4 regions of the Photobacterium kishitanii genome follow, and region 1 is predicted to be linked to each of the others. Evidence: predicted binding sites of a transcription regulator. Region 1 holds the regulator's gene; each other region holds the start of a gene.

Region 1 (8,341 bases):
ATTTCTGGCGGCGCAGGACTTGGGGCTGCTTTTGCGATCATTTTATTTGCACCATTGATGGCTCAATACCCATTATTAATGAATATTGGCGCAGTACCCTTTTTTGCCTTTTTAGGCGGGGCCATCAGTACCTATTTGGTCTATCACCTTGGCACCGATAAAAACGGGACTTCTGTGGTCGTCATGTTACTGGCTGGTGTTGCGATTGGGGCAATTTCAGGTGCAGGATTAGGATTACTGAATTATATTGCGGATGACCAAGCCCTACGTGATTTTTCTTTATGGTCAATGGGATCTCTCGCAGGCGCAACTTGGCCTAATATTGGCTTAGCTTTTATGAGTCTGATAGTGATTTATTATTATTGTTACCGCCAAGCCAATGCACTCAATGCGTTTTTATTGGGCGAAGCTGAAGCTCGTCATATGGGCGTTAATGTTCAACACCTCAAACGCAGTTTAATTATTGTGTGTGCCGCAGGTGTAGGGATCACGGTGGCGATTACAGGCCCGATTGGCTTTATAGGGCTGGTGATCCCTCATTTAGGTCGTATGATTTCAGGGCCAAACCATAGAACATTATTACCAATTTCCGCTATTTTAGGCGCTTTAATACTGCTCGTCGCAGATATGATCGCTCGTAGTGCCTTTGCACCACAAGAACTTCCGGTGGGTATTATTACTGCTATCTTAGGCGCACCATTTTTCATCTATTTACTTAATAAGCAAAAAGGCAGAATCGCATGACGGCGACATTCTCACACTCGACGGCGATTACAGCACGCAACTTACAGCTCACATTAGCCGATAAAGTATTATTAGATAACTTCAGTATTGATATTAAAGCGGGTGAAGTCACTGCGCTTTTAGGCCCTAATGGAGCAGGTAAAAGTACCCTTCTCAAAATATTATGTGGTGAAATGACCCCTGAAAGCGGTGATGTGGCATTTTTCGATCGTGATATTAATGAGTGGCAACGCGCAGAACTAGCACGCCATTTAGGTATATTACCGCAACATAGCTCACTCTCTTTTGCTTTTACATGTAAAGAAGTGGTCGAGCTTGGCACCATGCCTCTTTGCTTATCACGTCAGGAAATAGATCATATAACCACCCAAACTATGCACAACACTGATGTTATTCATCTCTCTCAACGCTTATATCCAACCTTATCCGGCGGAGAAAAACAGCGGATCCATTTCGCGCGAGTATTAACGCAACTAAGCCAAGCTAATAACAAGTGTATCTTAATGTTAGATGAACCAACCTCAGCACTGGATTTAGCCCATCAACATAAAACGCTGCAAGCCGCACAGGCAATGGCTGCACAAGGTGCTGCGGTGATCGTAGTATTACATGATCTCAATTTAGCGGCGCAGTACGCTCAAAGAATGGTAATTATTCAACACGGGAAAATTCAAGCGGATGGTTCACCATGGCAAGCATTAGATCCAGCAGTGATTAATGCCGTCTATGGCTGGCAAGTTTCCGTTCACTCCCACCCTATTCATGGTTACCCTTACCTATTATCATCGTGTTAAAAAACAGCATCATTAATGAATCCATCAAGTAAATTTCAGTAACACGACGATAAATTTGCTGAAATTTACGTTTTTTTGTTGATAGCATCAAATAATTTAATCCAAAACAATAGAATCGTTGCACTACGCTCAACACTCAGTAAAATGTGAACGCAAGCGATTACACTTGAAAAATATGCAATAATTATAAAGCCGCAAAATAAATGCGGATTTTGGCGTTGAATACAATTAAAGTCTGTAATAGGCACTGAATCGGTGTCAAATTGAATAATTAACGAGATGCTTTACATAAGTAAGATGGATTTTATTAATCTCAGTGATTACTCAATTTGATACCACACTATTAGCTAGAAACGCCTCTAGCGCTCATTATTAGAAGAATAAATATGGCAACCATTAAAGATGTTGCACGTATGGCTGGGGTTTCAACCACAACAGTTTCACACGTGATCAATAAAACGCGCTTTGTAGCAGAAGCAACACAGAAAAAAGTACTTGCGGCAGTTGAAGACCTTAACTATGCACCAAGTGCTGTTGCGCGTAGTCTAAAATGTAATACCACCCGTACTATTGGCATGCTAGTAACAAAGTCGACCAACCCTTTTTTTGCTGAAGTTGTACATGGTGTTGAAGAGTATTGCTATCGTGAAGGCTACACCCTAATTTTATGTAATACCGAAGGGAATCTTTCTAAGCAACGCGATTACTTACGCATGCTTGCAGAAAAACGTGTCGATGGCTTATTAGTGATGTGTTCTGATCTTGACCAAAAATTATTGGATCTTCTTGAGCGCCAAAAAGACTTACCAATGGTGATTATGGATTGGGGCCCAGAGAGTCCACATACCGATAAAATTCAAGATAATGCAGAACAAGGTGGCTATATAGCGACCAAATACTTTATCGATCATGGTCATACTCTCATTGGTTGCTTATCTGGCCACAATGACAAGTCTACTTGTCGTGAGCGCCTAAAAGGCTTTAATAAAGCAATGGCAGAAGCAAACTTAGCGGTTAACGAAGACTGGATCCTTGAAGGTGACTTTGAGTGTGATTCAGCAGTAAAAGCCGCTGAGAAATATATTGCAATGACTGAACGCCCAACGGCTATTTTTTGCTTTAATGACATTATGGCAATGGCACTTATTAGTACGTTTGAACAAGCAGGATTACGTGTACCTGGTGATATTTCAATCATCGGTTATGACAACATTGATCTAGCACCTTACTTTGCGCCACCACTAACGACTATCCATCAACCAAAACGTCGTTTAGGCAAAACAGCTATTAAGATTTTAATGGAGCGCATGAAAGATAAAGATCACGAACGTCAAATTTTTGAAATGGCGCCGGCTATCGTCGAACGAAAATCTGTAAAAGATTTACGCTAATACCGTCAATTATTGATCAAGCCAATATTTATATTGGCTTTTTCACTCTATATAATAACTACTATTCTCACCGCTTTTAAAACGACCATTCCAACCAAAAAATACGAGCAATGTCACATATTCACCAGCTTTCGTTAATATTCAAACTTACCTTGTTCAAAGATCGAATATAATGATTCGTGTAAATACATATAATAGTAAGCAAAAGACTTACAGGCTATAAATAAACTTTCGATACTGATTATTTTATTTATAGAGGAATGCATGGATGATTTAAAGTAGTTAAATTTTCATGTAAATAGCTTTAATAATAAAGTAAATTTACGACTACTTTAATGTTAGCTGACACTCATTTATTCATCGAGTAGAAGTATGGACAAAGCAATATTAAAAAACTCATTAAAACTATTAGATCATTTAGGTAATGTAAAATCACGCTCAATGTTTGGTGGCTTTGGTATTTTCGCAGGCGAAGCAATGTTCGCACTAGTGGTTAATAATAAACTCCATCTACGAGCAAATTCAAAAACAGAAGAGGAATTTAAACAAGCGGGTTTAGAACCTTATATATATAAAAAACGTGGTTTCCCTGTAACAACGAAACACTATGCCATTCTTGATGAGTGGTGGGAACACCCTGAAAAAATAGTAGAACAAGCTAAATATTCACTTAAAGCAGCACAAGAAGACAAAAAAGCCAAAGAATGTTGTACTCCAGATAGAATTAAAGATTTACCTAATTTACGACTTTCAAATGAAAGAATGCTCAAGAAAATAGGTATTAAAACTATTGAACAGTTACATAATATTGGTGCACTCGAAGCTTATAAAGCGTTACAAAAAACACAAGAAACGACTTTAAGTATAGAGTTATTATGGGCACTAGAAGGTGCCATACATGGCCAACATTGGTCAGTAATACCTGAAAGCAGACGCAATGAACTGCTAGCAAAACTATAATAAATATATCCGTCAACTGGCTAAGTGACACTTAAGAATAAAGAGGCCTTGTGCCTCTTTAATTTATTCTAGAGCTGAATTTGTATTCGCCTACTAGCATTGTCATCTAAATTTAATCTTAATAAAATTGCATAATATTACTTATTTAAATATGCGTATTAATAAATAATCTAAATACCACAATAAAACATAATTTTTTATTTCTTAAATGTCAGTTCTATATCACTTACCTAAAACGTATCTTTAACGTTCGACAACGATTATTTATCATTCATCAACGCTCTCATATCATTAGTGCGATTTACGGCCATAACTACACGGTAAAGACTCTATTTGCTGTTGTTATTTCAAGCAATTTCTCGAATAATCAAAATTTTTTTTATTAAATGAAATACAATGTCACTTCTCTCGGTCTTGCTACTTAAGAGTTTGTGTAACTTTCATTTAATAAGGATATACCTTGCGTATACTAACCAAAAATACATTTTCATTATGGGTAAAACCTTTACTGTGGCTACAAGCCCGCCATTTTGGCAAAGTACTCAACCCCGCCAAACTATGGGGACGTAAGCCTGTTCTTTTCTGGTTAGTTGCTTTGTTCTTTGGTTATCTTGACCGTAAAAAATCACCGATTGATGCCGTTATACGATCATTAGTGTGTGTCCGTGTATCACAACTTAATAATTGCGCATTTTGTGTCGATGCTAACGGTATGAAACTCGCAGAACGTTGCCACTCAGTAGAAAAAATAAAAGCATTGGCAAATTGGCAATCTTCTGAGTACTTTTCAGAACAAGAACAAGCCGTATTAGCCTATACAGAAGCAATGACAATTACTGGACAACATGTCAGTGACGAAATGCTTACGGCACTCGCTGCTTGGTATAGTAGTGATGATATTGTAGAGCTAACAGCATTAGTGAGTTTTCAAAATTTATCAGCTAAATTTAATACTGCACTTGATGTACCTGCGCAAGGGTTTTGCTCATTACCAATTCAGCCACAAACAAGCAGCAACTCTCAAAAAAACACAACCCAAGCTTCTTCTGATTCAAATAAAAAACCACTAGGGAGCTTAGATGAAAAATAACAAAATTTTATTATTGGTTGTCATCGCAACGATTATTAGCACTTGGTTCTATTTTGACCTGAGTCATTTTCTTACCCTTGAATATGCTAAGCGTGAGCAATTAGCCTTACAGCACCATATTACCGAAAATCCAGTCATTGCCTACGTCAGCTTTTTCAGTTTATACGTATTAGTGACGGCTCTTTCTATTCCTGGCGCATCTATATTAACCTTATTAGGAGCTGCATTATTTGGTTTTTGGACCAGCCTCATTATAGTGTCGTTCGCCAGTACCATTGGTGCAACGTTAGCATTTCTATCAAGCCGTTTTATATTACGTGATTGGGTACAATCAAAATTTGGTCATCGCTTAGCGACACTAAACAAAGGCATAGAAAAAGAAGGTGCTTTCTATTTATTAAGTTTACGTTTAATACCTGTTTTTCCTTTTTTCCTCATCAATCTATTAATGGGATTAACTTCAATTAAAACCCGTACGTTTTTCTGGGTTAGCCAATTAGGTATGTTAGCAGGTACTGCCGTTTATATTAATGCCGGCACCCAATTAGGTAAAATAGAGTCACTGAGTGGCATTATCTCTGCCCCCGTTTTAACGTCTTTATTTTTACTCGGACTTTTCCCATTAATTGTAAAATGGGTAATGAAAATCATGAAAAATAAAAAACGCTATCAACAATGGCAACAACCCACCCACTTTGATCAAAACTTAGTGGTTATCGGTGCTGGTGCTGGTGGTTTAGTCAGTGCTTATATTGCCGCAGCAGTAAAAGCTGAAGTAACCCTGATTGAACGTCACAAAATGGGCGGTGATTGTTTAAATACTGGTTGCGTGCCGTCTAAAGCACTTATTCGTGCGGCGCATACCGCTGCTGATATTAATCATGCAGCACGACTTGGGATTGATGCTCAAATTAACAGTGTTGATTTTTCTAAAGTCATGGCGCGCATTCAACATGTTATTCAAAAAATTGAACCCCATGATTCTATCGAGCGTTACAGCAAACTTGGCGTCAATTGCATAACTGGTGATGCAAAAATCTTGTCTCCGTGGGAGGTTGAAGTGAATGGCAGCCGTATTACTACGCGTAATATCGTTATTGCCACTGGCGCACGGCCACTTGTTCCTGCTATTGCTGGTTTAGACGACGTCGACTATTTAACCTCTGATACCATCTGGCAGCTTAAAGCGCTTCCTAAACGATTATTGATTCTTGGTGGTGGTCCGATTGGATGTGAATTAGCCCAAAGTTTTTGTCGCTTAGGTGCAGCGGTCACTATGGTTGAAATGGCACCACAATTATTGATTCGTGAAGATACTGACGCCGCAACGTTAATTGAACAATCTCTCACCCACGATGGCGTAACACTATTATTACAGCATAAAGCAATACGCTTTGAGTCGACTATTGATGTACACGGACAACGCACACAATCTGCGGTGTTAGAACATAATAACCAACTGATTACGGTTGAGTTTGATGCAGTAATGCTCGCGTTAGGACGAGTAGCCAATGTACAAGGGTTTGGCTTAGAACAACTTGGTATTACAACAACTGAACGTGGTACTGTTGCCGTTAATCAGTATTTACAAACTCAATACCCTAATATTTATGCTGTAGGTGATGTTGCAGGCCCTTATCAACTAACACACGTTGCAGCTCATCAAGCATGGTATGCGGCTGTAAATAGTCTCTTTGGCGCGCTAAAGAAATTCAAAGTCGATTATTCAGTGATCCCTGCGGTAACTTACACTGCGCCAGAATTAGCCCGTGTCGGTATTAACGAAAAAGAAGCACAAGCGCAAGGAATTGATTATGAAGTCACTCGTTATGGACTTGATGATTTAGATCGTGCTATCGCTGATGGCTATGACGAAGGTTTTATTAAAGTCTTAACCCCTAAAGGCAGTGATAAAATTCTAGGTGTTACTATTGTTGGTCATCATGGTGGTGATTTACTGGCCGAATTTACCTTAGCAATGCGCCACAATTTAGGTCTAAATAAGATTTTAGGTACCATCCATCCATATCCCACTATGAGCGAAGGGGCAAAGTACACCGCTGGTGTATGGAAACAAGCACATGCACCTCAAAAACTGCTTGCTTGGGTTAAAAAATATCACCACTGGATGCGTAATTAATACGACCGCAAATAAGGATATCAATCGTGATAACACCATTTCCTGCTTTAAAAAAACTCACACTAACGGCTGCTTTGTTAATCAGTAGCCTCAGTGCGAATGCAAACGAAACACCTACAAACGCCACTATTACGCCAACATGGCAGCAAACTCTCACCCAAGCCAAAGGTGAAACCGTTTACTTTAATGCTTGGGGTGGCAGCCAAGAAATTAATGATTATCTACTATGGGCTAACACGCAATTACAACAGCGTTATGGCGTCACTCTAAAACAAGTAAAAGTAACGGATATTGCCGAAACGACTCAACGCTTATTAGCAGAAAAAACAGCGGGGAAAAATAGTGGCGGCAGTGTTGATATGGTCTGGATCAATGGTGAAAACTTTCGTTCAATGAAACGCAATGGATTACTGTACGGCCCTTTTACTCACCAATTACCTAATTGGAAATATGTTGATAAATCACTGCCTATAGATAAAGATTTTTCAGAACCAACCCAAGGACTAGAAGCACCGTGGGGCGTGGGACAACTGGTGTTTATTTATGATCCTGAAACATTATCTAACCCGCCTAAAAGTTTTAAGGCATTATTAGCCTTAGCACAACAACACCCAGGGAAAATCAGTTATCCGAAGCCACCAGAGTTTCATGGCACAAGCTTTTTAAAAGCGGCGCTGTTAGAACTTACAACGGATAAACAAGCCTTGTATCAGCCATTGCAACTTCCTCAAGATCAAGCACTGTTTAATCGTGTTACAGCACCGTTGTGGCATTACCTTGATCAACTCCACAAAGTTGCATGGCACCAAGGGAAGCAATTCCCAGCAGGTACTGCAGAAACGATACAACTACTTGATGATCAACAATTATTGTTGGCAATTACGTTCAACCCGAACGCTGCAGCGGCTGCCATTGCCAACGGTAATTTAACCGAAAAAGCAAAAACCTATGCATTCAGTGCTGGTGCGTTAACCAATATCCATTTCCTTGCTATTCCATGGAACGCCAATGCCAAAGCGGGTGCATTAGTGGCGATTAATTTCCTGTTAAGTCCAGAGGCTCAAGCCCGTAAAGCGGATACCAGTTTGTGGGGCGATCCAACCATTTTAAGCCCACAAGCCTTTACCAAATTACCAGCACCTTATAACCAGCAAAACTTTAAACCCTACCCTTCCATTGCAGAGCCTAATCCAACTTGGCTAGCCGCAATTGAACAGCAGTG
Region 2 (8,341 bases), 500 kb from region 1:
TGGTATCACTATCATTGTTATCGACAGCGCCTTCAGCACCGTGCATCCACGAAATTAATTTGTTTGAGAACAACAGTAGTAATACACCCGCGATAACTGCAGTAATGGCAATACCTGAGAAGATAGCTAATGGACCAGCTTCACCAATACTTGCACCAACAACACCTGCAATGTAGTTTGCAATAGCGTTGGCACCGAACCATGCACCCATCATTAGTGACGCTAGGCGTAGCGGCGCTAATTTGGTTACCATCGATAGACCAATAGGTGATAAGCATAGCTCACCAATAGTATGGAAGAAGTAGGCACCGACCAGCCACATCATTGATGTTTTCACTGTTACATCGCCGTTTTGTTCTAAAGCGGCACCGATCATACAAGCAAAACCAAGTGCAAGAGAGAACATCGCTAAAGCAAATTTAACCGGTGAGTTAGGCTCACTTTTACCCATACGAACCCAAAGTGCTGCCAAAATTGGTGCACAGATAATAATGAAGAATGGGTTCAAAGATTGGAACCATGCTGCTGGTACTTCAAAATTACCGATCATGCGGTTGGTATATTCTTGAGAGTAAATATTCATTAGGCCACCGGCTTGCTCAAAGCCTGCCCAGAATACGATAACAAAAGTACACATTACTAAAATTACTTTTAAGCGATCACGCTCAATTTTAGTTAATGGTTCTTTCTTACCGCTGGCATTGTTTTCCGCATCACGCACAGCAGCAGGTACAGTACCAATATCACCTAAATAACGTTGGGCGAAGAATACTTGGATAAGTAAGCTCATTAACATGCCAACACCGGCACATAGGAAACCTGCTTTCCAGCCATAAACTGCTGATGCTGTTCCCGCGATAACACCCGCAAGTAATGAACCGATATTAATACCCATGTAGAAAATAGTGAATGCACCGTCACGACGATTATCACCGTCTGGGTATAAGTCTCCTACCATGGTTGAAATGTTTGGTTTAAATAGACCGTTACCTACAATAAGGAAGGCTAAACCGATATAAAAAGCACTAACAGCATGTGGATCAACGACACTGTGAGGCAAGGCTAGCGTAAATTGACCTATAGCCATTAATACGCCACCAATAATAATTGAGCGACGTTGACCTAAAATGTTGTCGGCAATCCAACCACCAATAAGAGGAGTAAAGTAAACTAAGCCAGTGTAGATACCGTATAAGTTAAGTGCTTCTTCTGTGGTCCAGCCGAGGCCGCCGTTAATGGTTTTATCTGTTAAATATAAAACCAAGATAGCTCGCATCGCGTAATAAGAAAAGCGTTCCCATAGCTCAGTTCCAAATAAAAGGAACAAGCCTTTTGGGTGGCCCAGAAGGGTACCACTACTATTATGACTCATAGGATTCTCTATTTTATTTTAATTTGTGTGTTTGCTCATTCATGTAGGTTTATAAAGCACAATATATTTAACTGCAAGTTTTTACATTTAACAAACAATGATAAAACATTATAAACAACTGATAAGTAAGAGTTTGTGTTTTTTTTGATCAATTATGAAAAATCAAATTTCATCACTCTGTAGTATATCTTACACTATTTATTAGCTCTTATTTGGTTTTTTATATTGTTCTTGAAGTTCATGTTAGTTGCTTATATCACTCCTTGAGAATATTCATACATGTTACAAATTCTAAGCAGTATATTGGTCAATAGTATTGCTAAAACCTATAACTGTAGAATATAAAAATAGATCTCAGTATTAAAAATAGAGCGGTTAGGCAAAGATATAAATCACGGTTAATTTTGTATATACTAACTAAAGGTAAGATTTTATTGGGGTCGATGATGAAAGATTGGTATTTACTTTATTGTAAGCGTAGTGAACAAGAGCGCGCAGTGATCAATCTTGATCGTCAAGGGGCCGAATGTTATTACCCTCAGGTCGTAGTCGAAAAAATTGTGCGCGGCAAACGTTGTGAATGCTATGAGCCGTTATTTCCTAGCTATGTTTTTGTGACGTTTGATCCTGAACAATTGAGCTTTACGACTGTGCGTTCAACTCGCGGAGTGGCTGACTTTATTCGTCAGGGAGCGATGCCGCAAATTGTTAGTGAAGAACTTATCTATAATTTGATGACCAATGAAGCTAATAACTCATATGATCATATGTTTGAGTCATTACCTCAGCAAGGTGATAAATTAATCTTAGAACAAGGTGAATTTAAAGGTCTTGATGCTATTTATCAGGAGCCTGATGGCGAAAAACGTTCATTTATGCTGATTAATTTGCTTGGTAAACAAGTGAAGGTCAGTGTTGAGAATACAGATTTAGTTAAAAATAAAGCTTAGTTCAATAAAAAAGCGAGTATGCCATTACTCGCTTTTGAATTTTCATTAACGGTATTTATTAATTATATACGTTTGGTTTATGCTGAATGGTATTGCTCACAGGCAAGCAAGGTATTTTCAATTAAACTGGCTACTGTCATTGGCCCAACGCCTCCAGGTACTGGCGTTATATATTTTGCGCGCTGACAAGCCACGTCAAATTCAACATCTCCGCATAATTTGCCATTTTCAAGACGGTTAATGCCCACATCAATAACAGTCGCTCCCTCTTTAATCCAGCTTCCTGGAATAAAATTAGGTTTGCCAACGGCAACCACTAAAATATCAGCTTGGCGAATATGACCCTCAAGATCTTGTGTGAAGCGGTGGCAGGTTGTTGTCGTTGCCCCAGCTAATAATAACTCGAGTGTCATCGGACGTCCGACAATATTTGACGCACCAACAATAACCGCATGTTTACCACGTACTTCAATATTATATCGCTCAAGTAGCGTAATAATGCCTTTAGGTGTACATGAACGTAACTTGGGAATACGCTGGCTAAGGCGACCGACATTGTAAGGATGAAAGCCATCAACATCTTTTTCTGGATCGATGCGTTCAAGAATACGCGTACAGTCCATACCCGCAGGTAATGGTAATTGAACTAAAATGCCATCCATGGTCGGATCTTGATTTAGTTCATCAATTAAATCGAGTAGTTGCTGTTCAGATGCAGAGCTTGGTAGATCAAATGATTTTGAAATAAAGCCAACTTCTTCACACGCTTTGCGTTTACTACCAACGTAGATCTGCGAGGCTGGATCCTGACCTACAAGAACAACAGCTAATCCAGGTGCGCGTAATCCGGCATCGGTGCGAGCTTTTACTCTCGCGGCAACTTCCTGTCGTACAGTTTGGGAGATGATTTTCCCATCAATAATTTGAGCGCTCATGGTGATCCTTGTTGTGTTGGTTGAACGTATCAACGCCAATATTGTGGCAGATTATAAATGGAATAGCTATTAAGCAAACGATTGCTATTTTATTTTATGTTATGGCATTGCTATGACTTGGCGACCTAAGTGGCGCTCAACGATAAAAATACAGTGGTAGTAATTAGGTTAAATAGTCGTACTGAGCCTTTGTTTATCTTAAAAATATCCTTAAAAATGTATTTTTTGTTGTATCTTTAACCAGTCAGTTGTTTGAAGCATGAAAAATGAAGTAAAGGGATTGACCTTACCTTATAGCTACGTATAATCTTGCCTCATAACCTCAGTTACACCATGATGCGCCCTTAGCTCAGCTGGATAGAGCACGTCCCTTCTAAGGATGTGGTCGCAGGTTCGAATCCTGCAGGGCGTACCATCTTTTCCTTTCTCTTGCTGTAATTTTCCTAATTAATAAAACTCCCTTTTTCTACTATTACTATTATTCCAAGCCCATTTTTCTAATACACGACTGCTGAAAATTTTTCTAATTAGCTCGTTTTTCCAACATTTAAACTAAAAAAAAACGTCTAAAGGCGATTTTTTTCATTTTTCCCCTTGAAATGATATTTCTAGGCCCTATCTTGTAATGCAGTTATTAAAGAGATTGTTCGCGTTGTAAGGTATCTACCTCGACGCCGCGCTTGCGTGCCGTTATAATAGCGCGCTCTGATAAGTAGGTACTCTACGTATCAGACTCTTTAAGAAAGAATTTAGGCGTTATGGTTTTCGAGCTGTAACACGAAAGGATGCCACCGTCAGTAAATGGCTGTTCGGCAACACCACTCAGAAAACGCTGAGTTAAGTTTTGAGGTTAAATATAATGCAAGTTACCGTTGAAACCACTGAAGGTCTAGAACGCCACCTAACTATTACAGTTCCTGCTGCAAACATCGAAGATGCAGTTGCTGCTGAACTACGTAAAATTGCTAAAACTCGTCGTTTCGACGGTTTCCGCCCAGGTAAAGCACCAATGAAGATGGTTGCTAAAATGTTTGGCGCTTCTGTACGTCAAGACATCCTAGGTGAAGTAATGCACCGTCATTTTATCGAAGCTATCGTTAAAGAGCAGATCAATCCAGCAGGCGCACCAACTTTCACTCCAGTAGAAATTGCTGAAGGTAAAGATTTAGTGTTTAAAGCTTCTTTTGAAGTTTTCCCTGAGATCGAACTAGCGGGTCTAGATAAAGTTGTTGTTGAGAAGCCAGTTGTAACTGTAACTGATGCTGACGTTGACGGCATGCTAGATACACTACGCAAGCAGCAAGCAACTTGGACTGATGTTGAAGCAGCAGCTGAAGCAGATAGCCGTGTAACTATCGATTTCGTTGGTACTATCGATGGCGAAGAATTCGAAGGCGGTAAAGCTGAAGGTTTCGCACTTGCTATGGGCCAAGGTCGTATGATCCCTGGTTTCGAAGAAGGCGTTGTTGGTCATAAAGCAGGCGACGAGTTTACTGTAGAAGTAACTTTCCCTGAAGAATACCACGCAGAAAACCTAAAAGGTAAATCTGCAGCGTTTGCTATCACTCTTCATAAAGTTGAAGCACAACAGCTACCTGAACTAACTGAAGAGTTCGTTGCTAAGTTCGGCGTTGAAGACGGTTCTGTTGAAGGTCTTAAGACTGAAGTTCGTAAGAACATGGAACGTGAGCTTAAGCAAGCTGTTAAAGGTCGCATCAAAGATCAAGTTCTTAACGGTCTTGTTGAGCAGAACGATATCGCAGTTCCTACAGCGCTTATCGATCAAGAAATCGAAGCACTACGTAAGCAAGCTGCACAACGTTTTGGCGGCGATGCTAAGAACATGCCTGAACTACCACGTGAATTGTTCGAAGAGCAAGCTAAGCGTCGTGTAGTTGTTGGCCTACTAGTTGGTGAAGTAATTAAAGCAGAAGAGCTAAAAGCAGACGAAGAGCGTGTTAACGCAATCATCGCTGAAATGGCTTCTGCATACGAAGATCCAACAGAAGTAGTTAAATACTACGAAAGCAACGAGCAGCTAATGAATAATATGCGCAACGTTGCTCTAGAAGAGCAAGCAATTGACGCACTTCTAGCTAAAGCTCAGGTTTCAGATAAAGAAGTTAGCTTCAACGATCTAATGAATCCTGCTGCTTAATTTACTGAAATTACTGTAGAGATTTGACATTCTCTCAAGTCTTCTGCTAACAATGGTCCGTGTGAATACTTTCATTCGGGCCATTTATTTTAGGGAAATAAGATTATGAGCTACCAAGCACAAAACGGCATGTCACCGATTATGGATGCGCTGGTACCTATGGTGGTCGAGCAGACTTCTCGTGGTGAGCGTTCTTACGATATTTATTCCCGTCTCCTAAAAGAGCGCGTGATCTTTTTAACCGGTCAGGTTGAAGATCATATGGCTAACTTAGTTGTAGCCCAGTTGCTATTTTTGGAGTCTGAGAACCCAGACAAAGACATCTTCCTTTACATTAACTCTCCAGGCGGTTCTGTAACTGCAGGTATGTCAATTTATGACACCATGCAGTTCATTAAACCAAATGTAAGTACAGTATGTATGGGTCAAGCATGTTCAATGGGTGCATTCCTATTGGCTGGCGGCGCTAAGGGTAAACGTTACTGTCTACCTAATTCACGCGTTATGATTCACCAACCTCTTGGTGGCTTCCAGGGCCAAGCATCGGATATTCAAATCCATGCACAAGAAATTTTAACAATTAAACAACGTTTAAATGGGTTACTGGCTGAACATACTGGCCAACCATTAGAAATTGTTGAGCGTGATACAGATCGTGATAACTTTATGTCTGCAGATCAGGCAGTAGAGTATGGTCTTGTTGATGCGGTATTGAGTAAGCGCGACTAAAACAGTTTTATTTTGCAATTCGCGATGCGGGTTTAGTAAAGCAAAATAAGTCGACTTGTTATACACTCAAGACAAGACAATGATGGGATACCCCAATAAAGAGGTTAGCGAATGACAGATAAGCGAAAAGAGGGAAGTAGTAGCAAGCTACTTTACTGCTCTTTCTGTGGCAAAAGTCAGCATGAAGTTCGCAAGCTAATCGCCGGTCCTTCTGTTTATATTTGTGATGAGTGCGTTGATTTATGCAACGACATTATTCGCGAAGAAATCAAAGAAGTGATGACGAAAAGCGATAGCGACGAGCTGCCTACTCCACAACAAATTCGTAACAACTTAGATGATTATGTCATCGGCCAATCACACGCTAAAAAAGTGTTGGCTGTTGCTGTATACAATCACTATAAGCGTCTACGTAATGGCGACAAGAATAGTGATGGCGTTGAATTAGGTAAGAGTAATATCCTACTTATTGGTCCTACTGGTAGTGGTAAAACATTATTAGCAGAGACATTAGCGCGTATGCTTGATGTACCGTTTACAATGGCTGATGCAACCACCTTAACTGAAGCTGGTTATGTTGGTGAAGACGTTGAAAACATCATTCAAAAGCTGCTACAAAAATGTGATTATGACGTAGCCAAAGCCGAGCGCGGCATTGTGTACATCGATGAGATCGATAAAATCTCACGTAAGTCAGATAATCCATCAATTACACGTGATGTATCAGGTGAAGGTGTTCAGCAGGCATTGCTGAAACTGATCGAAGGTACTGTTGCTTCTGTTCCGCCACAAGGTGGTCGTAAGCATCCTCAACAAGAGTTCTTGCAAGTTGATACTTCTAAGATCCTATTTATCTGTGGTGGTGCATTTGCCGGTCTAGATAAAGTTGTTGAGCAACGTGTAGCAACAGGTACTGGCATCGGTTTTGCTGCTGATGTACGTTCAAAAGACCAAACAGATACATTAAGTGATTTGTTTAAGAAAGTTGAACCACAAGATTTGGTGAAGTACGGTTTAATTCCTGAATTCATCGGTCGTCTACCTGTTACAGCAACGCTTGGTGAACTTGATCAAGAAGCGCTAGTTCAAATTCTACGTGAGCCTAAGAATGCCCTTACTAAACAGTATGCAGCATTACTAGCACTTGAAAACGTTGAGTTAGAATTCCGCGATGATGCTTTGATTGCAATTGCTAAAAAAGCAATGGATCGTAAAACAGGCGCTCGTGGCCTACGTTCTATTGTTGAAGCAGTGTTACTTGATACCATGTATGAGCTTCCGTCTCTAGAAGGTATTAGTAAAGTTGTTATTGATGAGTCTGTAATTAACGGTGAGTCAGAACCATTACTGATTTTCGAAAATACAGAAACACAAGAAGCGGCAAGTGCTGAGTAAGTGCTTAATATCTGCACATAAAAGCTAAAAAAGGGAGGCTTTTGCCTCCTTTTCTATTTTCTGACATTTCATACATTGAAACTTGATGCTTCACCCCCATATACTCAATATAAGCTAACTCTAATCGTATTAAGTAACTGTACTGTATCCAGTTGGGTTATTTAATACGATTAGTATGGACAGGAAGAGAGAAGAATATGAACCTGGAGCGTTCTGAGCGCCTTGAGATCCCGGTTCTACCTCTACGTGATGTAGTGGTATACCCTCATATGGTTATTCCATTGTTTGTGGGCCGGGAAAAATCAATTCGTTGCCTTGAGTCGGCAATGGAAAACAATAAACAGATCCTGCTGGTTGCTCAAAAAGAAGCTTCCACAGATGAACCGTCGATCACTGATCTTTATGATGTTGGTACTGTTGCAACGATTCTTCAACTATTGAAATTACCGGATGGTACGGTAAAAGTGTTGGTTGAAGGCCAGCAACGAGCAAAAGTTGAAGATCTTGCTGATGATGAGTTTTTTACTGCTAATGCTGAATTTTTGGTTACGCCAACAATGGATGAGCGTGAGCAGGAAGTTTTAGTTCGAACTGCAATTAGTCAGTTTGAAGGCTTTATTAAACTTAATAAAAAGATCCCACCAGAAGTATTAACATCCCTTAATGGCATTGATGATGCAGCGCGCCTTGCAGATACTATCGCAGCGCACATGCCTCTGAAATTAGCCGATAAGCAAAAAGTACTAGAAATTGTTGATATCACAGAACGATTAGAGTTCTTGATGGCGATGATGGAATCTGA
Region 3 (8,341 bases), 960 kb from region 1:
TGAGTTAAATCCAGAGCACAGCCTTGTTAAGCAAATGGCTGATGAAGCTGATGAAGAAATCTTCGGTCGTTGGGTTGAACTACTGTTTGGTGAAGCGATGCTAGCTGAACGTGGCACGATGGATGATCCTTCACAGTTCTTAGCTGCCGTAAACAAATTGTTGGTTAAATAACCAATTAACCAATCAAAATCACAGACTATTCTGATAAATCATTCAATCGCGGCTTGGTCATAGTGCCAAGCTTGCGACTGAGCGCTAATCAGTGTATTTTCAATTTTTTGCAAATTTCCACTCTATTTTAAAGGGGAACACAATGCGCATTATCCTTCTGGGCGCTCCAGGTGCAGGTAAAGGTACTCAAGCTCAATTCATCATGGAAAAATTTGGTATTCCTCAAATTTCTACTGGTGACATGTTACGTGCTGCAATCAAAGCAGGCACTGAACTAGGTAAGCAAGCAAAATCAGTGATCGATGCAGGTCAACTTGTATCTGACGATATCATCCTTGGTCTTGTTAAAGAGCGTATCACTGCAGAAGATTGTGCAAAAGGTTTCCTACTTGACGGTTTCCCTCGTACAATTCCTCAAGCTGATGGTCTTAAAGAAAATGGCGTTGTTGTTGACTACGTTATTGAATTTGATGTTGCTGATGATGTGATTGTTGAGCGTATGGCGGGTCGTCGTGCTCACCTTGCTTCTGGTCGTACTTACCACGCGGTTTACAATCCACCAAAGGTTGAAGGTAAAGATGACGTAACGGGTGAAGATCTTGTTATTCGTGAAGATGACAAAGAAGAAACAGTTCGTGCACGTCTAACGGTATACCATAACCAAACTGCACCTCTTATCGAGTATTACGGTAAAGAAGCTGCTGCTGGCAACACTAAGTACCTTAAGTTTGACGGTACTTTACCTGTTGCTGAAGTAAGTGCTCAACTTGAAAAAGCATTAGCATAAATAACGTTGTTAATTAGCTAATTATTCATCATAGCTAATGACGATGTAAATGAACGGGCTTACCGATTGGTAATGCTCGTTTTTTTTGGCTTTAATATTGGAACCGTATAAATAGCGTTGTTATATTGAGTGTTTTTAGTTACGAAAATGTATTCTCGTATGGCTGGAAATAATATAATGATCAGCAGCGAATGCAGATAAAAAGGGCAAATACCGATGACAATGAATAACAATTATGGGGTATTACTGGTTAACCTAGGTACACCTGATACTCCAACAACAGCTGGTGTAAAACGATTCTTAAAGGAATTTTTAAGTGATAAACGCGTGGTTGATATGACGCGCTGGTTATGGTGTCCTATTTTGAATGGAGTGATTTTACCTATTCGTTCACCTAAAGTGGCCAAACTTTATCAATCGGTATGGATGGATGATGGCTCACCATTAATGGTCTATTCGCGTCGTCAACAAGCAGTACTACAGCAAGCATTGCAAGTTCCAGTCGCATTAGGTATGACGTATGGCTCACCAAGTATTGAATCGGGATTAAATGAACTTAAACAGCAAGGATGTAAGCAAGTTATCGTTTTACCTTTATACCCGCAATATTCAGCTACAACGACGGCTGCTGTTTTTGATCGTATCGCTAAAGATTTAAAAACTATTCCAGAATTGCCAGAATTACGTTTTATTAATCATTATTATGATCACCCTGATTATATTTCGGCATTAGCTCAATCTGTTGAGACGTTATGGGCTGAAAAAGGTAAGCCGGATTATTTATTATGCTCGTACCACGGTATTCCTCAACGTTATGCTGATAATGGTGATCCGTATCCAGAACATTGTCATCAAACCACAGTATTATTAGCAAAATCTCTTGATATGCCACGTGAAAAAATGAGCATGAGTTACCAATCTATTTTTGGTCGTGAAGAATGGTTGAAGCCTTATACTGAAGCAACAATCAAATCACTTGCAGAAAAAGGTATTAAGCGATTGGATGTGATGTGTCCCGCTTTTTCAGTTGACTGTCTTGAGACATTAGAAGAAATTGCAGAGCAGTGTAAAGAGGTATTTATTGAAGCTGGTGGCAAAGAGTTTAATTTGATCCCATGCTTAAATGATAGCCCTGCTCATATTATGATGATGGAGAGCTTGATTAAACAACATACACAAGGATGGTAATGGTGGTGTTGAAGGAGTAATTATTCCCTCACGATAACGTTTGCGTTATTATTTGTGGCTATTATTCGTAAAACCCATGATAGCTTTTGCTTTTATGTACCAAATTCTGTGATAGAATTCGCAAAATTTACAACTTGATAGCCCATTGACATGAAATTTCCAGGCCAACGAAAATCTAAGCATTATTTTCCCGTACATGCTCGCGATCCACTTCTAAGTCAAACTAAGATAGAGAAGCGTTTAACACGTACTCATGTTGTGGGTATCGATCAAACGTTGGTTGATATTGAAGCCTACGTTGATGATGAATTCCTGGAACGTTATGAGCTAAGTAAAGGCCATTCATTGGTTATTACTGATGAAAAAGCAGAAGCACTTTACCATGAGCTAAAAGAAAATAATCTTGTTACTCATGAGTTTGCCGGCGGCACTATTGGTAATACTTTACATAACTACTCAGTATTGGCAGATGATAAATCTGTATTATTGGGTGTGATGAGTAAAGATATTGAAATCGGTAGCTATGCTTATCGTTACCTTTGCAATACTTCAAGCCGCATGGATATGAACTATCTACAGCCGGTAAATGGTCCAATTGGCCGTTGTTTTGCGCTGATTTCTAAAGATGGTGAGCGTACCTTCGCAATTAATGAAGGTAACATGAACCAACTTAAGCCTGATAGTATTCCTGAATGCGTGTTTGAAAATGCATCAGCATTAGTGTTAACTGCTTATCTTGTTCGTTGTAAGCCTGGCGATCCTATGCCTGCGGCAACAATGAAGGCGATCGAGTATGCTAAAAAATATGATGTGCCAGTTGTTTTAACACTGGGTACTAAATTCGTGATTCAAGATGATCCACAATGGTGGCGTGATTTCTTACGCGATCATGTGACTGTGGTGGCAATGAATGAAGACGAAGGTGAAGCATTAACCGGTGAGTCTGATCCATTAGTTGCAGCAGACAAAACCCTAGAATGGGTTGATCTTGTATTATGTACCGCTGGCCCTGTTGGTTTATATACTGCTGGCTACACTGAAGATTCAGCGAAACGTGAAACTGCGTTACCATTACTTCCGGGTGATATTGCTGAATTTAACCGCTACGAATTTAGTCGTCCAATGCTAAAAGCAACGTGTGAAAATCCAACCAAGGTTTATTCGCACATTGCACCTTACATGGGTGGCCCTGAGCGTATTAAAAATACTAACGGTGCAGGTGATGGTGCATTATCAGCGTTACTGCATGATATGTCGGCTAACCGTTACCATAAAGAAAACGTGCCAAATTCAAGTAAGCATCAATATTCTTTCCTAACTTACTCATCATTCTCACAGGTTTGTTTGTATTCAAACCGTGTAAGTTATGAAGTATTAGCTCAATATTCACCTCGTCTTTCTCGTGGTCTACCTGAGCGCGAAGATAGTTTAGAAGAAGCTTACTGGGAGCGTTAATGACAGACTGTTGTTAACCATAAAAAAAACCGCCATTGTTAGTGGCGGTTTTTTTATAATTCAATTTATCTATTTTGTGTAAGCTTGGTTGTGAACGGCTGCAATAGCACGGCCTGATGGATCGGCTGCATTTTTAAAACTCTCATCCCACTCAATTGCTTTAGCACTAGAGCAAGCAATAGATGGACCACCCGGTACACATTTCGCGGCACTTTCTAGTGGGAATAGTTCCTCAAAAATCTCACGGTACACATAACCTTCTTTTGTCGTTGGTGTATTGTATGGGAAACGGAATGCAGCCGTTGCTAACTGCTGATCAGTCACTTTTGCTTCAGCGACTTCTTTTAAGCTATCAATCCAGCTATAGCCAACACCATCAGAGAATTGCTCTTTTTGACGCCAAGCAACGGCTTCTGGAAGGTAATGCTCAAAACATTCACGAATAATGTGTTTTTCCATTTTACCGTTGCCACACATTTTATCTTCAGGGTTAATACGCATTGCTACATCTAAGAATTCTTTATCTAAGAAGGGTACTCGCGCTTCTATGCCCCATGCTGCCATGGACTTGTTAGCACGCGCGCAATCAAACATGTTAAGTGCTAGTAGTTTGCGTACTGTTTCTTCATGAAATTCTTTGGCGTTAGGTGCTTTGTGGAAGTATAAATAACCGCCAAAAATTTCATCAGCACCTTCTCCTGATAACACCATTTTAATGCCCATTGCACGAATCTTACGTGACATTAAGTACATTGGTGTTGAAGCGCGAATCGTGGTCACATCATAGGTTTCGATGTGGTAAATCACATCACGAATAGCGTCTAAACCTTCTTGGACGGTATAGGTTAATTCATGGTGAACAGTACCAATAGCATCTGCAACAATTTTAGCTGCTTTTAGATCGGGAGCATCTTCAAGGCCAATTGCGAATGAGTGCAGTGTCGGCCACCATGCTTGTGATTGTTCATCATCTTCAATACGTTTTGCAGCAAACTTCTTAGTGATCGCTGAGATGACAGATGAATCAAGACCACCAGAAAGTAATACCCCATAAGGCACATCTGTCATTAATTGGCGTTTAACCGCACTTTCAAGTGCTTCGGTTAATGCTACTTTATCGGTTTTTGCTTGGCTAACGGCATCGAACTCCATCCAATCTCGTTTGTAATAACGAACAGGCTCACCTTTTTTGCTCCAAAGATAAGTACCGGGAGGAAATTCACTGATAGTTTTACAGACAGGTACCAATGCCTTCATTTCAGAAGCAACATAAAAGTTACCGTGTTCATCATAACCTTGATATAGCGGAATGATACCAATGTGATCACGACCAATAAGGTAAGCATCTTCTTGCTCATCATAGAGAATAAAAGCAAAGATACCGTTAAGGTAGTCGAGTAGCTCTGGGCCCTTTTCTTTGTAAAGCGCTAAAATAATTTCGCAATCAGATTCAGTTTGGAAAGGGTAGTTTGGTGCAAATTCAGCGCGTAGTTCCTTGTGATTGTAGATCTCACCATTTACAGCCAATACATGACTTTTATCTGCGTTATATAGTGGTTGTTCACCACTATTAAGATCAACAATCGCTAAACGTTCATGCACTAAGATTGCATTATCTGAAGCATAAATACCAGACCAATCTGGGCCGCGATGACGCATTTTTTTTGATAATTCAAGCGCTGTTGCACGAAGTGCTGAAGAGTCACTCTTGATGTCAAGGATACCGAATACTGAACACATAATAATACCGCTCCAATGTTATCTTTTTATTATCCATAATTAATGGAAATGTATCATGTAGCAGATAAGTTATCATTATGATAATTGATGTTGCTGCCACTTCTATTTCGCTGCTGTTTGTTAAAATTACGTATTCACTAACTAATTGCAATCATTTATTTTAATTCAATTTAAATAAAGCCTACTTGGTGAATATTATCTATTTAAAGTGCGTTTTAGTGAATAATATTTATTTTGTAACAGTTTTTTAATTAAAAAAATAAACAGTAGTGGTGCTACTGTTTATTTTTCACTGCGAAATATCTAACTTTTGAAGTGTAATTTAATCTGTTTTGAGAGGGGTTATTTGAGGTTGTAAGTGATCACACACGTCTCGTGCAAAGCCGCTACCAGCTTCATTATAAATATTGAAGGCAGCATCAATACCTTGTTGATGTAATTGGGTTTCATCATCACTGTATTTAGCGATTGCTGCGATTTTTCCCTGGAATTGACGGTTTTTGAGTTGATCTAGGGCATAGATATTGGCGGGCCCATTCGGCATTGCTAATAAAATAAGCTCAATATGATGGTTATTGATAACGCGTTCCCAAAAATCTGGATCAGTTGCATCGCCGTGAATCACATTACGGTGCTGATGGCGATGAAGTTCAACTGACTCACAGCGAGTTTCAACCCCAATAATTTGTTTGCCATAACGGTTTTCTAGCTCGTCATAGGCACCTGAACCAATACGACCCATACCTAAAATAAGAATGCTGGCATGGCCAAAATCAATCAGTTTATCGTTACTGTTAAGCCGATCTGGGTCGAACTCTTTTAAGCGTTTTGCTGCTTCTGTGTAGAGCTTATGGCTCATACTATTGAGTGGGGCTGCAAGTAAAAATGATAATGATACAGCTATCGCCATCGCGACGAGAAAGGTGCCTGGCAGCAATCCCATTTTATAAGCAACGCCACCAACAATTAGCCCAAATTCGCTGTAGTTAAATAATGTTAAGGTAGCTAGCATCGAAGTACGCACACGATAGCGACATAAATGGAAAACAGCGTAATAAAGAATACCTTTAAGGGGTAATAGCAGCATTAATACTAGTGCCATCAGCATGCCATTTAAAGTCGGTGATTCTGCGAGACCAATGTTTAAAAAGAAACACACTAATAGTAATTCTTTAAAGTTAAACAGTGACTTAGCCATTTCTGAAGCTTTTGGGTGGCCAGCCATCAGCATACCTAATAGCAATGCACCTAAATCAGGTTTCATGCCGACTATTTCAAATAAGCCAGCCCCTGCGACAAGTGCTAGCATAACTGCATATAGTACTAATATTTCACCGTGACCTGCTTTATCAAGAATTTTATATAAAAGTGGGCGTAGCAAGGGCAGGGCAAATAAACCCAGTGCAGTAATATCCGGAACTTTACCACTGGATATGGTGAGAAACAGTACTGCGAAGATATCCTGCATAACCAGAATACCTATCGCCACAGTGCCGTACTTAGCGTTTAACTCGCCTTTTTCTTGCAGTAGTTTGATAGCAAAAACAGTACTAGAAAACGATAAGGCAAAACCAATTAGTACTAGTTGATTGAATGCCATTTCAGCAAACATGGTTAATCCTAGTTGTTTAAGCACAACTAGAAATAGGGTAAATATCGCTGTTGATAATAAATTATGTAAGGTTGCACCACCCCATACTTCTTTATTAAGCAGCGTTTTTATATCGAGTTTTAAACCAATGGTGAATAATAATAATGTCACCCCAAGATCAGCTAAAGTTGCTAACGCTGGCGTAGAATGAAAGCCAAAACTATTTAATACGAAACCAGCAACTAAAAATCCAACCAGAGGTGGTAATTTACAACGAAGGGCGATGAAACCGGCTAGAAATGCCGCGCTAATATACAGTAACTCCATACCTTGGACTACATCCTTGCAAGATAGTGTGGGAAAAATAATTATGACAATAATAACATTAGGGGGATTAATCAGTTGTGATTAATCCCCCCCTTTAATTTATGGTGATTTTATTAGCGTTTATGGCTAATTCAAGTGTGGTTAATGCTCAATCTTCAAGTAATCGTTGCAGTAACACACCATTAAGCATTGCCCGCTTGATCATTGAAAATGCACCGATGGTTGGTTGGTTATACAGCTCTGATGCGACAATGGGTAACCCATTATTAAAAGCGGCTAAAGATTGGTTTTCAACACAACGACGTATAGCAGGTAAGACAATTGCTTGAGCTTGAGTGATATTACCTGCCAAAATGATCTTTTGAGGATTGAATAAATTAATTGTCATCGCTAATGCTTTACCAAGGTGATGGCCCACTTTGAGTAACACTTGAGTTGCAAGTTCATCACCCTCATTGGCAGCGTCACAGATAGCAAGCATTGTTAGTTCTTCAAGTGCTTGTAAGCTACTTGGATAACCTTGATTAAGCAGTTGTTGTACATGTTCAATCACTGCTGGATCAGATGCAACGGTTTCTAAGCAACCAAAATTACCACATTGGCACTTATCACCGAGTGGATCTATTTGGATATGACCAATCTCACCGACATTGCGGTTTTGGCCAAGGAATACCTGTCCATTAACAATAATACCAGCACCAGTACCATTGTGCATACTGACTAGAATTGAGTCCTTACAGTCACGGCTAGCACCAAAGAAATGCTCAGCAAGTGCCAGACCTCGAATGTCGTTGCCGACAAAAGTAATGATGCCAAAAGTGTCTTGAATAATATGAGCAAGCTCAAAATCATGCACTTTAATGTTTGGCATGTAAGTAACGGTGCCATTTTCTGGGTTAACAAGCCCCGGAAGAATAATGCCAAATGCCACCAGTTCTTTCATTACATTCTGGTTATTATCAATAAATTCTTGAATATATTTGATAAGACCTTCAGCTAATACATATTGATCAGAATATAAAAATGGATAAGCCGCACCGGTAATATGTTTACCACTGAGGTCATAAAGGGTTATTTCAAT
Region 4 (8,341 bases), 700 kb from region 1:
ACCACATGTTGAGCGTAAATTGGAACATGCAGGGGTATTTGAACTAGCGAATCTTCATCTAGTGCATTCAATTACGCAATTACAGCAAATATTAGTGGTTAATTCTGGCATTGCGTCACATCAAGAGTCGACACTGTAAGTTATTTGTATGTAAACTGCGATTAACGATGTATTGCAGCATCAAGCGAGCACGTTGCTCGCTTGATTTGTATTTAATGGAAAACATTGAGAGAGCAGCTTATGTATAGAGATCTGATCCGCAGCGAACTAACTGATGCCGCTGACGTCCTTAACCGTTTTTTAAATGATGATAAAAATTTGGCTGATATTGAAGCTGCGGCTAAATTATTAGCTGACTCATTCAAGCAAGGCGGTAAAGTATTGTCATGTGGTAATGGTGGTTCTCATTGTGATGCGATGCATTTTGCCGAAGAATTAACGGGTCGTTATCGTGATGATCGTCCAGGTTACCCAGGGATTGCAATTTCGGATCCTAGTCACCTATCTTGTGTGAGTAATGATTTCGGTTACGAATATGTATTTTCTCGCTATTTAGAAGCCGTTGGCTCTAAAGGTGATGTGTTGTTTGGACTCTCAACTTCAGGCAACTCTGCTAATATTCTTAAAGCTATTGAAGCAGCCCAAGCTAAGGGTATGAAAACTATTGCTTTAACGGGTAAAGATGGCGGTAAAATGGCAGGGTTAGCCGATGTGGAAATTCGAGTACCGCATTTTGGTTATGCCGATCGAATTCAGGAAATTCATATTAAAATTATTCATATTTTAATTATGTTAGTTGAAAAAGAAATGGAAAAATAATCGTCCGGCTATTGCTCATTAATAAAGCAATAGCAACGATTGTTAATGTTTAAATGAGCATAACTCAGCGTAAAGAGCAGAAATAAAAATGTGTGAATTATTAGGCATGAGTGCCAATGTGCCAACAGATATTTGTTTTAGCTTTACCGGCTTGATGCAGCGTGGCGGTAATACAGGACCACACCGTGATGGATGGGGAATTACCTTTTATGAAGGTAAAGGATTTCGAACCTTCAAAGATCCTAATCCAAGCTGTCAATCACGTATCGCCGAGTTGGTGCAACAATATCCAATAAAAAGTCGGGCTGTTGTGAGCCATATTCGTCAGGCTAATCGTGGTGGGGTGAGTTTAGAAAATACTCATCCTTTTACGCGCGAGTTATGGGGTAATTATTGGACTTTTGCTCATAATGGCCAATTGACTGGCTATGAGCAATTAGCGACAGGGCGTAATCAAGCTGTTGGTGATACTGATAGTGAGATTGCGTTTTGTTGGTTGATGAATCAATTGGAAATTCGTTTTCCAGTATTACCTGCTGATATGACGCCGGTGTTTGGTTACTTTGCTGAGTGTTGTGACACATTACGCCAATTGGGTGTGTATAACATGCTGCTTAGTAATGGTGAGTACGTCCTCACTTATTGTACTAATAACTTACATTGGATCACTCGTCGGGCACCGTTTGGTAAAGCTTCATTAATCGATGAAGACGTTACCATCGATTTTCAACGTGAGACAACGGCGAATGATGTGGTGACTGTGATTGCAACCCAGCCATTAACGAATGATGAAAGTTGGCAGAAGATGGCAAGTGGTGAGTTTCGCGTATTCCATTTCGGTGAAACGGTTTATCATGCGATAACGACGGATGTTAGTACTCGCTAATCTTAATTTTCTGTATTAACTGCATATAATAAAAAGGCGATCTGAATAAGATCGCCTTTTTTTATATGAGTTTATTATTCGTTACTGTGCTGCATAGCCTTGTGGTGGTAGTTTGTTACCATCTAGCACAGCATGTCCATTTTGCATTGATAATCGTTGACTAAGCAGCCATTGAGTCACTAACGGATAGATATTATGTTCTTGTTGCTGAACACGCTCTATTACTTCATCAACACTGTCAGTTGCAAAAATCGGCACTTTGGCCTGTAGAATAACAGGCCCACCATCAAGCTCTTCGGTAACGAAATGGACACTGGTTCCATGTTCTTTATCACCGGCATCCATGGCGCGTTGGTGAGTATTTAATCCCGAATATTTAGGTAATAAGGAAGGATGGATATTAAGCATTCTTCCTTGGTAATGGTTGACAAATTTTGCTGATAATATCCGCATAAAACCTGCAAGAATAATTACATCAGGTTGATAAGCATCTATTTTTTCAATTAGTGCTTGATCATAGTCTTGACGGTTTTCGTAGTCAGTTGCCGCAATATAAAGGCTATCTATCTTGGCAAGTTGAGCTCGTTTAAGACCATAAGCATCGGCTTTATTTGAGATCACAGCTGCAACTCGACTATTTTTGATGATGCCGTTAGTACAACCATCAATAATCGCTTGTAAGTTACTGCCATTTCCTGAGATTAAGACAACGATATTATGCATGGATTTAGTTAATCTCTACTTGCTCTTCACCTGCTGCCGCTGTTGCAATTTTACCTAGCAGCCATGCGTTTTCGCCTTCTGCTTGTAAAATTTCAATTGCAAGTGCTGCTTGGGCTTGTGGTAGTGCGATCACTAAACCTACACCACAGTTGAATGTACGGTACATTTCATAAGTATCGACATTACCGGCTTGTTGCAGCCAATTAAAAATAGTCGGCCATTGCCAGCTGTTACCATCAACGACTGCTTTAGTACCTTGTGGTAATACGCGTGGGATATTTTCCCAGAAACCACCGCCAGTAATATGAGAAATTGCGTGAACATCACAGCTTTCAATCATTTTTAGCGCTGATTTTACATAAATTTTAGTTGGGGTTAATAAGTGCTCAGACAGTTTTTTACCGTCAAGATCTTGATCAAGATCGGCTTGAGAAACTTCTAGAATCTTACGTACCAATGAATAACCGTTTGAGTGTGGGCCACTTGAGCCGACAGCAATAAGTGCATCGCCTGCAGTTACTTTTGAACCATCAATGATGTCCGCTTTTTCAACTACACCGACACAGAAACCAGCAACGTCGTAATCTTCACCATGGTACATGCCAGGCATCTCAGCAGTTTCGCCACCAATTAGTGCACAACCTGATTGAATACAACCTTCACCAATACCAGCCACAACGCTTGCTGCTGTATCAATATCAAGTTTACCTGTTGCGTAATAATCTAGGAAAAACAAAGGTTCAGCACCTTGTACAATTAGATCGTTAACACACATAGCGACGAGATCAATACCAATAGTGTCATGCTGCTTCAGGTCCATCGCTAGGCGAAGTTTGGTGCCGACACCATCTGTTCCTGATACTAAAATAGGCTCTTTGTATTTGGTAGGAAGAGCACATAAAGCGCCAAAACCACCAATACCGCCCATTACTTCAGGACGATGAGTGCGTTTAACAACGCCTTTAATACGGTCAACTAATGCATTACCAGCATCAATATCAACACCAGCATCTTTGTAACTAAGAGAAGAGTTTTTGTTGCTCACAGATGATCCCTCAAACGTATTAAAGTAAAAAACCACAGTATGATAACAGTAGTCATTACATTAGAGCAAACGTTTGCGTTAATTTGTTGCGACGCTTAAATTTCAGTCAATTAAACATTTGATACTATCGGCAATCGATTGGCATGGTATATAATAATGCGATTTTTTTAATTTATTGCCCAGGAGTCAAAATGAAAGTCGTTGAGGTGAAACACCCACTGGTTAAACATAAGATCGGTCTTATGCGTGAAGGTGATATCAGCACTAAGCGTTTTCGTGAATTGGCAACCGAAGTTGGTAGCCTACTAACGTATGAAGCGACTTCAGACTTCGAAACAGAAAAAGTGATGATTGAAGGCTGGAATGGTCCAGTTGAAGTCGATCAGCTAAAGGGTAAAAAAGTGACTGTAGTACCAATTCTTCGTGCTGGTTTAGGCATGATGGATGGTGTATTAGAGCATATGCCAAGTGCACGTATTAGTGTTGTTGGTATCTATCGTGATGAAGAAACGTTAGAGCCAGTACCATACTTTAATAAATTAGCATCACATATTGATGAGCGTATCGCATTAGTTGTTGATCCTATGCTAGCAACTGGCGGTTCAATGATCGCAACGCTTGATCTATTAAAAGAACATGGTTGTACTCAGTTTAAAGTTCTAGTACTTGTTGCTGCCCCTGAAGGTATTGCTGCACTAGAAAAAGCCCACCCAGATGTAGAGCTATACACAGCGGCTATTGATGAGAAGCTAAATGACAAGGGCTATATTGTTCCTGGTCTTGGCGATGCAGGCGATAAAATTTTCGGTACTAAATAATAATTATATTGTTTAGCACTGATATAAAAAACCGGACTGATATAGTCCGGTTTTTTTTAACTGTTATTTGTGAACTACCAATAATTAGAGATGCTCAGTATCTTCAATTTGTGCATTATCAACCATGTTCGTTTCGCCTAAATCTTGAGGCAGAATAAGGTTTAATAAAATAGCCACGATGCCACATAAGCTGACACCTTGTAAACTAAACTCCCCAATGCCAAATGCCATACCTCCGATGCCGAACACTAAGGTCACAGCAACGATAACTAGATTGCGAGCTTTATGTAAATCAACTTGGTTTCTAATTAGAGTATTTAAGCCAACGGTTGCAATCGAACCAAATAATAAAATCATAATACCGCCCATTACAGGAACGGGAATGGTTTGTAATATCGCACCAAGTTTACCGACAAATGCTAATACGATAGCGGTTACAGCGGCCCAAGTCATGATCACCGGATTAAATGCTTTGGTTAACATTACCGCACCGGTTACTTCTGAATAGGTGGTATTTGGGGGGGCGCCAACAAGAGATGCCGCGATAGTGGCAATACCATCACCCGCCATTGTACGGTGTAAACCTGGTTTTTTAAGGTAGTCTTTACCGGTAACATTTGAAATCGCTAAAATATCACCAACATGTTCTACTGCAGGTGCAATTGCGACAGGGATCATAAATAGAATGGCGTTGATATTGAATTCGGGAAGGGTAAAGTTTGGTACAGCAAGCCAACTAGCTTGTATGACTGGTGTGAAATCAATCACACCAAAACCAAGGCTAGTAATGTAGCCAGCAGTAATGCCTCCTACGATAGGAATTAATTTTAAAATGCCTTTAGCAAACACACTTAAGATAATCGTTACAGTAAGCGAAATCGCTGAAATCCATAGTGCAGTATCATGGGCGATTAATTGAATGTCACCGCCACCTGTTTTACCTACTGCCATATTTACAGCAGCAGGAGCGAGCCCTAAACCAATAACCATAATCACTGGACCGACGACGACAGGGGGTAATAGACGATGAATAAAGCCAACCCCACGCACTTTGATGATGCCGCCCATAATGACATAGACCACACCTGCCATCATTAATCCGCCCATGGTACTTGCAACGCCCCATGTTTGAATGCCATACATCATTGGGGCAATAAAAGCGAAAGATGAGGCCAGAAAAATGGGTACAGAACGTTTGGTGACGACCTGAAATAAAAGTGTGCCAGCACCTGCGCCAAATAAAGCAACATTAGGATCTAAGCCTGTCAGTAACGGCACTAGAACCAAAGCCCCAAATGCGACAAATAGCATTTGCGCACCTTGAAGAACCTGCATCATGATATGTATTCCTAAGTAAAAAAATCGCGCAATCCTAGCATGGAAGCAAACGATAAGCTTTATGAATAAAAGCCAAAAAACACTTTTAATTGTTCGAATTTAGACCGAGTGGCGCTTTATTTGCATGAAAATAGCTATCACGCAGTTAAAAATGTGCGTTATAAAATTATATTGTCGAAATTGTCGAATGAAATTTACATACTGTGCGCTATGATACGGCACCGATGATAAAACCAGTTGTCTGTCTTACTAGGTCTATTTTTTGAATTAACCATGAGTCTTACTATGTTGCGATTTGCATTATTATTTTTAGCAGTATTGGCATTGCCGATACAAGCTGCGACGGTGAATGATCTTTATCAAACCCAGGTCACCTTGATTGGAAACGATCAACAAGCCGATCAAGCTGCACGCGAGCAGGGATTGGCAAATGTGTTGGTCAAAATATCAGGCAATACTGATATTCTTAATAACCCAGCGATTAAGACGGCAATCACTAACAGTGGTAGCTATATTAGTCAATTTGGTTATAGCCAAGTGGATGGTCAACGTGCGATTGATCTGAGCTTTGATAAAAACCAAATTAAACAATTACTGATTCAGTCAAAAGCCAGTATTTGGAAAGATCAACGCCCTAATATTCTAGTGTGGATGGTTGATAGCGATGGCCAACAGCGCAATATTTTGTGGGATCAATCAACCAATGCTTTGATTAATGATACGAAGCAAGCGGCTGATAGTCGTGGTCTGCCATTAACATTCCCTGTCGGGGATATAACAGATGCAACGGCAGTCAATGTTTCAGATTTATGGGGGAATTTTATTGATCCTATTGCTGCTGCAAGTACACGTTATCATGCTGATGGTGTATTACTGGTCAAAGCACTACAGCAACCAAATGGTAATGTAAGCTTAAATTGGCAATTTTACCCACAACAACCAAGTAAGATTGCCTCAGCTGATACTCAACCGATTACTGGCACAACATCGGGGACGTTGGCACAAACATCAACCAAGATGATTAATCAAGTTACTGATTATTTAGCTCATAAATATGCAGTAGTGTTGGGCGGTGTTGCTGGTGGTCAGATTAATATTGAAGTAGATAATATTCAGTCAACAGAAGACTTTTTTGCATTAGAGAAAATGCTAAATAACTTAACTACAGTTGGTAGTGCTAATGCCATGAGAATTAAAGGCAATAGCGTTATTTTTCAATTAAATCTTCAAGGCTCTGAGCAGGCATTCCGTCAAGAAATTAGCCATGACGATCAGGTTCACCAGACCCAATCAGCAGTGGCTTTTGCAGCCGATCCTGTATTACCAACAGCGACAGCACCCGTTGGAGCATCTACCTCGACATCAACAGCTCCAGCAATCACAACATCTTCGGTTCCAGTGGTTAATGCTTTAACGGTAACACCGCAAAATATTTATTATTGGAATAGCTAATTTTACTCTGTTACAAAGTGATTAGATGAAGCGTTATTTGTGAAAGAAAAAGCCTCAGTACCTGTGTACTGAGGCTTTTTTATACTTATCCATTTTTATAGAGGAGCAGCTGTTATAGCGGGCATGTTCCTCACGTTCAACGTGTGATAATCGCTTTAATTTAATCCCTAATTCTTTAGCGCGTAAACGGGCAAAAATAATATTACTTACAAAGCAAAGTGTCACTATTGCTAACTCTATGGTTGCGAGGGCTCGTTCACCATCGTTGAGCGTAATTAGGGTTGCTGCATGTAGAAAATAAAACATTAAAATAAAATTTGCCCATGCATGGGTATAAGGTTTTGCAGCTAACATACCAAGTAGGGGAAATAATAATGGTGTGATCCACAACAGACTAATGGCTGTAGCTGATAAGTGTTGATGGGGAGATAGGTATAGCTGCCACATGGCAATAAAAACGATTAAACCGCAATGACTGATTAATGCAGATTGACGCGCAAAATATGTTAAAGGTTGCATTTTGGGCATGAAATGATCCTTTTTTAGCCATTTAATTTACATGCAATGGTTGCTAAACGCCGTCCGATGGCTTGAGCAAGTGCTATTTCATCTGGGTGTAACTGCTTACTAATACCATGATTAATATGCGATGCACCATAAGGTGTTCCACCATGGCTGGTGGTATGTAATAGGGGTTCAGAGTAGGGAATCCCCACAATTAACATGCCGTGATGTAACAGCGGTAACATCATTGATTGTAGCGTAGTTTCTTGGCCGCCATGCAAAGATGATGATGATGTGAACACACAGGCTGGCTTACCTATCAATGTTCCCGATAACCATTCACCACTGGTTGTATCCAAAAAATGTTTAAGTGGCGCCGCCATATTCCCAAATCTAACCGGACTCCCCATCGCCATTGCTGCACATTGCTTAAGATCGTGATGGCTAACAATGGGATCGGTTGTCTTGATCGCGGTTACGGTTTGCGTAGTTGCTATCTCTGCAACGGTTCTTAGCACTGCTTCACAGCCATCAACTTGTTCGATACCACGACTAATATGACGCGCTAATTGGCGAGTATTACCATGAAGGCTGTAATAGAGCACTAAGATTTTTGTCATTATAAAATACTCAAAACCCGCTCTGGTGGACGCCCAATAGCGGCTTTATCATTATTAACGACAATAGGTCGTTCGAGTAATTTAGGCTGTGATGCTATCGCTTCAAATAATGCCAGATCAGTCAGAGTTTGATCAC

What was found. The regulator PurR, encoded in region 1, represses purine synthesis genes. The targets are predictions, from matches to a motif close to TNANGNAAACGTTTNCNTNA.
Region 2: a site for PurR is predicted at 3,327-3,346, ahead of folD (bifunctional methylenetetrahydrofolate dehydrogenase/methenyltetrahydrofolate cyclohydrolase FolD). Genes of this name have one in related genera too.
Region 3: a site for PurR is predicted at 2,176-2,195, ahead of PPBDW_RS11145 (inosine/guanosine kinase). Genes of this name have one in related genera too.
Region 4: a site for PurR is predicted at 3,535-3,554, ahead of purM (phosphoribosylformylglycinamidine cyclo-ligase). Genes of this name have one in related genera too.

Annotation. Positions count from the first base shown of each region.
Region 1 covers NZ_LN794352.1:1,417,689-1,426,029, reverse strand. The annotation lists gene PPBDW_RS06800 (FecCD family ABC transporter permease) at 1-744, shown strand, start outside; gene PPBDW_RS06795 (heme ABC transporter ATP-binding protein) at 741-1,538, shown strand; gene purR (HTH-type transcriptional repressor PurR) at 1,925-2,929, shown strand; gene PPBDW_RS06785 (TfoX/Sxy family DNA transformation protein) at 3,302-3,889, shown strand; gene PPBDW_RS06780 (carboxymuconolactone decarboxylase family protein) at 4,350-4,979, shown strand; gene PPBDW_RS06775 (FAD-dependent oxidoreductase) at 4,969-7,119, shown strand; gene PPBDW_RS06770 (ABC transporter substrate-binding protein) at 7,149-8,341, shown strand, end outside.
Region 2 covers NZ_LN794352.1:916,872-925,212, forward strand. The annotation lists gene PPBDW_RS04620 (peptide MFS transporter) at 1-1,372, opposite strand, end outside; gene rfaH (transcription/translation regulatory transformer protein RfaH) at 1,819-2,322, shown strand; gene folD (bifunctional methylenetetrahydrofolate dehydrogenase/methenyltetrahydrofolate cyclohydrolase FolD) at 2,400-3,257, opposite strand; tRNA gene PPBDW_RS04635 (tRNA-Arg) at 3,596-3,672, shown strand; gene tig (trigger factor) at 4,117-5,415, shown strand; gene clpP (ATP-dependent Clp endopeptidase proteolytic subunit ClpP) at 5,521-6,144, shown strand; gene clpX (ATP-dependent protease ATP-binding subunit ClpX) at 6,256-7,539, shown strand; gene lon (endopeptidase La) at 7,737-8,341, shown strand, end outside.
Region 3 covers NZ_LN794352.1:2,374,947-2,383,287, reverse strand. The annotation lists gene htpG (molecular chaperone HtpG) at 1-172, shown strand, start outside; gene adk (adenylate kinase) at 315-959, shown strand; gene hemH (ferrochelatase) at 1,176-2,147, shown strand; gene PPBDW_RS11145 (inosine/guanosine kinase) at 2,298-3,602, shown strand; gene asnB (asparagine synthase B) at 3,672-5,342, opposite strand; gene PPBDW_RS11135 (cation:proton antiporter family protein) at 5,665-7,260, opposite strand; gene nagC (DNA-binding transcriptional regulator NagC) at 7,409-8,341, opposite strand, start outside.
Region 4 covers NZ_LN794352.1:719,766-728,106, forward strand. The annotation lists gene dauA (C4-dicarboxylic acid transporter DauA) at 1-139, shown strand, start outside; gene lpcA (D-sedoheptulose 7-phosphate isomerase) at 241-819, shown strand; gene PPBDW_RS03655 (class II glutamine amidotransferase) at 908-1,705, shown strand; gene purN (phosphoribosylglycinamide formyltransferase) at 1,787-2,428, opposite strand; gene purM (phosphoribosylformylglycinamidine cyclo-ligase) at 2,433-3,473, opposite strand; gene upp (uracil phosphoribosyltransferase) at 3,665-4,291, shown strand; gene PPBDW_RS03675 (uracil-xanthine permease family protein) at 4,376-5,629, opposite strand; gene PPBDW_RS03680 (DUF2066 domain-containing protein) at 5,903-7,081, shown strand; gene PPBDW_RS03685 (DUF2069 domain-containing protein) at 7,136-7,609, opposite strand; gene wrbA (NAD(P)H:quinone oxidoreductase) at 7,624-8,205, opposite strand; gene arsC (arsenate reductase (glutaredoxin)) at 8,205-8,341, opposite strand, start outside.